2 regions of the Pseudomonas sp. Z4-20 genome follow, and region 1 is predicted to be linked to the other one. Evidence: predicted binding sites of a transcription regulator. Region 1 holds the regulator's gene; the other holds the start of a gene.

Region 1 (3,209 bases):
AAGGATCTCTTCATCGGCGCCGAAGCTCATTAATGGCTGCTCCTAAAATAGGGCTAAAACTCAAAATCCAAGGCTGGACAGCAAATCGTCCACATCGTCCTGACCGGACACAACGTCTTCTCTTTTATCGGCATGAATCTGCGGACCTTCACCCTGAGAGAGATGTTTTTGTGGATCTTTTTCAGCAAGCATCGCTTCACGGTCGTGTTCGATGCCCGCAAAGCGGTCGACTTGGCTGGCCATCAACACCAGCTTGAGCAAATTGCTTTCCACTTCGGTGACCAGTTGGGTCACGCGCTTGATTACCTGACCGGTCAGGTCCTGGTAATCCTGGGCCAACAGAATGTCGTTGAGGTTGCTCGCCACGGCACGGTTCTCGGTGCTGCTGCGCGTCAGGAAACCGTCGACCCGACGGGCCAGCTCGCGAAACTCTTCGGCGCCGACTTCGCGACGCATGAACCGACCCCAATCGGTGCTCAACGCCTGGGCTTCATCACTCAGGCCGTTGACCAGGGGGGTTGCGCTTTCCACCAGGTCCATGGTGCGGTTGGCCGCGGCCTCGGTCAGCTTGACCACATAACCCAGGCGCTCGGTGGCGTCGGTGATCTGCGAGACTTCCTCGGCCTGTGGCATGTTCGGGTCGATCTGGAAATTGACGATCGCACTGTGCAGTTCACGGGTGAGCTTGCCGACTTCCTGGTACAGACCTCGGTCACGGGTCTGGTTGAGCTCATGAATCATTTGAACCGCATCACCGAAGCGGCCCTTTTCAAGGCTGTCGACCAGTTCGCGGGCATGTTTTTTCAGGGTCGATTCGAAATCGCCCATTGAAGATTCGTTGTCCATAGCTCCCCCGTGGCGCCGTTAACCGATGCGTTCGAAGATTTTTTCGATCTTCTCTTTCAACGCCTGGGCCGTGAAGGGTTTGACCACATAGCCGTTTACACCGGCCTGGGCCGCTTCGATGATCTGCTCGCGCTTGGCTTCGGCAGTCACCATCAGCACCGGAAGGTGCTTGAGTTTTTCGTCGGCGCGCACGTGGCGCAGCAAGTCGATACCGGTCATGCCAGGCATGTTCCAGTCAGTCACCAGAAAGTCGATGCTCCCGCTGTTGAGGACGGGAATGGCAGTGATGCCATCGTCGGCCTCGACCGTGTTGGTGAACCCGAGGTCACGCAACAGGTTTTTTATGATCCGCCGCATCGTTGAGAAGTCATCAACGATGAGGATTTTCATGTTCTTGTCCAATTCGACCTCCAAGCAGTCTTAAACGCGCCCAGCACCTGGACGCGCCATTTCAATCAATTCCGGCATAACACTCGACAACGGTCTGGAGCACAACGGATGAGACTGGCCCGGCACACACATGCCGGGCCAGCCCCGCTCGCAGCGTCCCCACACTGCCCGTCAGCGCGCTCGCCACTCCCCCAAACGCCCCCGCAAGCGGGCCGCGCACTGGCTGTGTAACTGGCTGACCCGTGATTCGCTGACCCCCAGGACCTCACCGATTTCCTTGAGGTTCAGCTCTTCGTCGTAGTACAGCGCCAAGACCAGTCGCTCACGTTCCGGCAAATTGGCAATCGCTTCCGCCAGCGCGCTCTGGAAACGTTCATCTTCCAGGTCACGCGACGGCTCCATGTGAGCACTCGCGTTATCCTCATGCAGCCCTTCGTGTTCGCCGTCCTGCAACAGGTCGTCGAAACTGAACAAGCGACTGCCCAAGGTATCGTTCAAAATCCCGTAATAATCATCGAGACTCAACTGGAGTTCGGCCGCAACCTCGTGATCTTTAGCGTCACGTCCGGTTTTAGCTTCGATAGCGCGGATCGCGTCACTGACCATGCGGGTGTTGCGATGCACCGAACGGGGTGCCCAGTCGCCCTTGCGGACTTCATCGAGCATCGCTCCGCGAATACGGATACCGGCATACGTCTCGAAACTGGCGCCCTTGCTCGCGTCGTATTTATTCGACACTTCGAGCAAGCCGATCATGCCCGCCTGGATCAAGTCTTCGACCTGGACACTGGCCGGCAGGCGCGCCAGCAAGTGATAGGCGATACGCTTGACCAGGGGCGCGTAACGCTCGATCAATTCGTATTGGGCGTCCCGTGCCGATTTTTTGTAGAGATGGTTGTAACCGCTGGCTGTCATAACACGGGCCCTGCTGTTTGTTGCACGAGACGCTCGACGAAAAATTCCAGATGCCCGCGTGGGTTGGCCGGCAAGGGCCAGGTATCGACTTTCTGGGCGATTGCCTTGAACGCCAGCGCGCATTTGGAACGTGGAAAGGCTTCATAAACGGCACGTTGCTTCTGGACGGCCTTGCGTACGCTTTCGTCGTAAGGCACTGCGCCGACGTATTGTAGGGCGACGTCCAGGAAGCGATCCGTGACCTTTGTCAACTTGGCGAACAGGTTGCGTCCTTCCTGCGGGCTCTGGGCCATGTTGGCCAGGACGCGAAAGCGGTTCATGCCATAGTCGCGGTTAAGCAATTTGATCAGGGCGTAGGCATCGGTGATGGACGTCGGTTCGTCGCACACCACCAGCAGGACTTCCTGGGCGGCGCGCACGAAACTGACGACCGAGTCACCGATACCGGCGGCCGTGTCGATCACCAGCACATCGAGGTTGTCGCCGATGTCGCTGAAAGCCTGGATCAGGCCCGCGTGCTGCGCCGGTGTCAGGTGAACCATGCTCTGGGTGCCGGAGGCCGCCGGCACGATGCGAATCCCGCCCGGCCCCTGCAGGAGCACGTCGCGCAGTTCACAGCGACCTTCGATCACGTCCGCCAGCGTGCGCTTGGGTGTAAGCCCCAGCAACACGTCGACGTTCGCCAGGCCCAGGTCGGCGTCCAGCAGCATGACCCGTCGGCCAAGCTCTGCCAGAGCCAGGGACAAGTTCACTGACACGTTAGTCTTCCCGACGCCACCTTTGCCGCCGGTCACCGCGATCACCTGTACGGGATGCATGCTGCCCATGTTCGTTCTTTACCTTGTCTTACTTAGACGGAGGCCACATTACTGGCTGCGCGTTCACATATGGAACAATGCATGGCAGACCATCGATGTAGGTACAAAAAATATTCATGATTACCTCAGCCGACCTGCTTGGTCGGGCTGTGGTAGATATCAGCGAACATGTCAGCCATGGCTTCTTCGCTGGGTTCTTCCTGCATTTGCACACTCACGGCACGACTGACCAGTTGATGA
Region 2 (3,209 bases), 2.6 Mb from region 1:
AGTCGCGGACAAACTCTTCGCGCAAGTCGTCGATGTAGATCTCTTTGACGCCCATGGCCTGAGCCTTGGCGCGTGCAGGCTCGACTTCTTCGCCCTGCCCCAGGTCAGCGGTGAAGGTCACCACTTCGCAGTTATAAGTGTCCTGCAGCCACTTGAGGATCACCGAAGTGTCCAGGCCGCCGGAATACGCCAGAACGACCTTGTTTACGTCCGCCATGCCATCACTCCACGGGTTGTACGGAAAGCCGGGAAGTCTAACGTCCAGCGCGAATAATTTACAGGGGCGCGACAGCTTATGACGACGAAGCGACAGATTATGTCGAGCCCGCGACGATCAGGGCAGGATCAGGAGGTTCGCGCCGTCGCCGCAGCGGGGGCTGCAGTTTTGGTGGGAGCGACCGGCGTCGGAACCTTGCCAGGCGCCCCTACCGGTGCCGCAGGCGGTGTCGTCGGCTGTGGCGTCGGAGCTTGAGTCGGCGTCACACGCGCCAGATGCACAACCACGCGCCGGTTCTTGGCTCGATTGGCGGCGTTGGTATTAGAGACGAGGGGATAACGCTCACCGTGAAAACGCACGGTGAATTGGGATTCCTGGAAACCGTTGGCCTTGAAGAAATCCATGACCGCCAGCGCACGACGGCGCGACAATTCACGATTGGTCAAACGGTTGCCACTGTTGTCGGAATGGCCGTCGAGTTCGACATGATTGACGCTAGGGTCAGCCTTGATGAAGTCGAGCATGACTTGCAACTGCGCCTTGGCTTGGGCGTCGAGTTCAATCCCTTCGCCGGGAAAGCCGATCTGGGTTTGCTTGATCTGCTCGAAATTCTTCGGTAACAGTTTCGCTACACAGCCTTGATAATCGCTGAAAGCCTTGTTGAAGCGCACAGGCAACAGGCGGACCTCCGATACCCGGCCGTCCTCGGTATTGCGTCGGACCACAGGGCTACGCCCCTCCATCAGCCCACTGATCAGACGGCCCGCCTGTACCTGGGAGCTGTCGAACAGCACATCGCCGCTGCCGATCCTGACCGAGCCCAGGTTGATGTCACCCCGCCCTGGCTGCCAAGGCGCCGCAGCCGCCAGCAACGTCGCGGAGCCGCCACCCATCATCGGGTTATAGGCCTTGAGCCGGAACGTGGCCTGCTCGCCTGCCCGGCGCACGAACTCGCCGCTACCGAAATCGGTGATCGGCTGGCTCAGCCGGCACTCGAACTTGTCGCCTTCGACCGTCCACTCGATGCTCTCCAGACGGGTCTGGAAAGTGAGCGCCATCGCGGGAAGGCTGGCAAACACACTGAGCAAGGCTAGATAACGCTGGCGCACGGGAGGCTCCACTGGCATTTATACGGAAATCGAAAAACACGTGGCATGACGCCTGTCCGAGACACCGCACGGAATCGTGGCACACCTGAAGGGGCTATCGGTCACTTGCGGCAAAACTTGATAGCGGGTGCCCGCATCGGTCTTTTCCGGTAGCATTCCCCAGAGTTTGACCCGCCTGGAAGCCCCCCATGTCCGACCGCCTGACCCTGCTGCGTCCCGACGACTGGCATATTCATCTTCGCGATGGTGCTGTGTTGACCCATACCGTCGCCGATGTCGCGCGCACCTTCGGGCGCGCAATCATCATGCCTAACCTGGTTCCGCCCGTGCGTAACGCCTTCGAGGCTGATGGCTATCGCCAGCGCATCCTCGCCGCGCGCCCGGCTGGCAGCCGCTTCGAGCCACTGATGGTGCTTTACCTCACCGACCGCACCCAGCCCGCGGAAATACGCGAGGCCAAGGCCAGCGGTTTCGTCCACGCGGCCAAGTTGTACCCGGCCGGCGCCACCACCAACTCGGATTCCGGCGTCACGAGCATCGACAAGATTTTCCCGGCGCTGGAAGCCATGGCTGAAGTCGGGATGCCCCTTCTGATCCACGGTGAAGTCACCCGCAGCGATGTCGATGTGTTCGACCGCGAGAAAATCTTCATTGACGAGCATATGCGTCGCGTCGTGGAGCGTTTCCCGACGCTCAAGGTGGTTTTCGAGCACATCACCACCGGCGATGCCGTGCAGTTCGTCAACGAAGCCCCGGCCAATGTCGGCGCGACGATCACTGCGCATCATCTGCTGTACAACCGCAACCACATGCTGGTGGGCGGCATCCGGCCGCACTTCTATTGCCTGCCGATCCTCAAGCGCAACACCCATCAGGAAGCCTTGCTCGACGCCGCCACCAGCGGCAGCGCCAAGTTTTTCCTCGGCACGGACTCGGCGCCCCACGCCCGCCACGCCAAGGAAGCCGCTTGCGGTTGCGCCGGGTGCTACACCGCCTACGCCGCCATAGAGATGTACGCCGAGGCGTTCGAGCAGCGCAATGCGCTGGACAAGCTCGAAGGTTTCGCCAGCTTGCACGGCCCGCGTTTCTACGGCCTGCCGGTGAACACCGATTGTATTACCCTGGTCCGCGACGAGTGGACCGCCCCCGCCAGCCTGCCCTTTGGCGAGCTGACTGTCATCCCGCTGCGCGCCGGTGAAAAACTGCGCTGGCGCCTGCTGGAGGAAAACGCGTGAGTGAAGATCATTTCGACGACGAACTGGACGGCAACGCTGGTTCCGGGGGCGCTCGCCATCCCATGGCCGCTCGGTTCCGGGGCTACCTGCCGGTGGTGGTCGACGTAGAAACCGGCGGATTCAACTCCGCCACCGATGCGCTGCTGGAAATCGCCGCGACGACCATCGGCATGGACGAAAAAGGTTTCGTCTTCCCTGACCACACCTATTTCTTCCGCGTCGAACCGTTCGAAGGCGCCAACGTCGAAGCCGCCGCGCTGGAATTCACTGGGATCAAGCTTGATCACCCACTGCGCATGGCAGTGAGTGAAGAAACCGCCCTGACCGACATCTTCCGCGGCGTGCGCAAGGCGCTGAAGGCCAACGGTTGCAAGCGCGCGATCCTGGTGGGGCACAACAGCAGCTTCGACTTGGGCTTTCTCAATGCCGCCGTTGCGCGATTGGACATGAAGCGCAACCCGTTCCATCCGTTTTCCAGCTTCGACACCGCAACCCTCGCGGGCCTGGCGTACGGCCAGACCGTATTGGCGAAGGCCTGCCAGGCAGCCGACATCGATTTCGATGGCCGCGAAGCCCACTCGGCCCGCTATGACACTGAGAAAACTGCCGAGCTGTTCTGCGGCATCGTCAATCGCTGGAAGGAAATGG

Evidence for each region. Region 1 encodes FliA, which starts transcription of late flagellar genes. Its sites were predicted from a motif close to CTAAAGTTTNNNNNNNNNNNGCCGNTAA; they were not measured.
Region 2: a site for FliA is predicted at 1,421-1,448, ahead of J3P82_RS06650 (flagellar protein MotY). Genes of this name have one in related genera too.

The regions. Positions count from the first base shown of each region.
Region 1 is NZ_CP071641.1:4,022,325-4,025,533, forward strand. It holds gene J3P82_RS18305 (chemotaxis protein CheA) at 1-30, opposite strand, end outside; gene J3P82_RS18310 (protein phosphatase CheZ) at 61-846, opposite strand; gene J3P82_RS18315 (chemotaxis response regulator CheY) at 865-1,236, opposite strand; gene fliA (RNA polymerase sigma factor FliA) at 1,408-2,151, opposite strand; gene fleN (flagellar synthesis regulator FleN) at 2,148-2,978, opposite strand; gene flhF (flagellar biosynthesis protein FlhF) at 3,095-3,209, opposite strand, start outside.
Region 2 is NZ_CP071641.1:1,442,924-1,446,132, reverse strand. It holds gene J3P82_RS06655 (argininosuccinate synthase) at 1-217, opposite strand, end outside; gene J3P82_RS06650 (flagellar protein MotY) at 346-1,326, opposite strand; gene pyrC (dihydroorotase) at 1,515-2,561, shown strand; gene rnt (ribonuclease T) at 2,558-3,209, shown strand, end outside.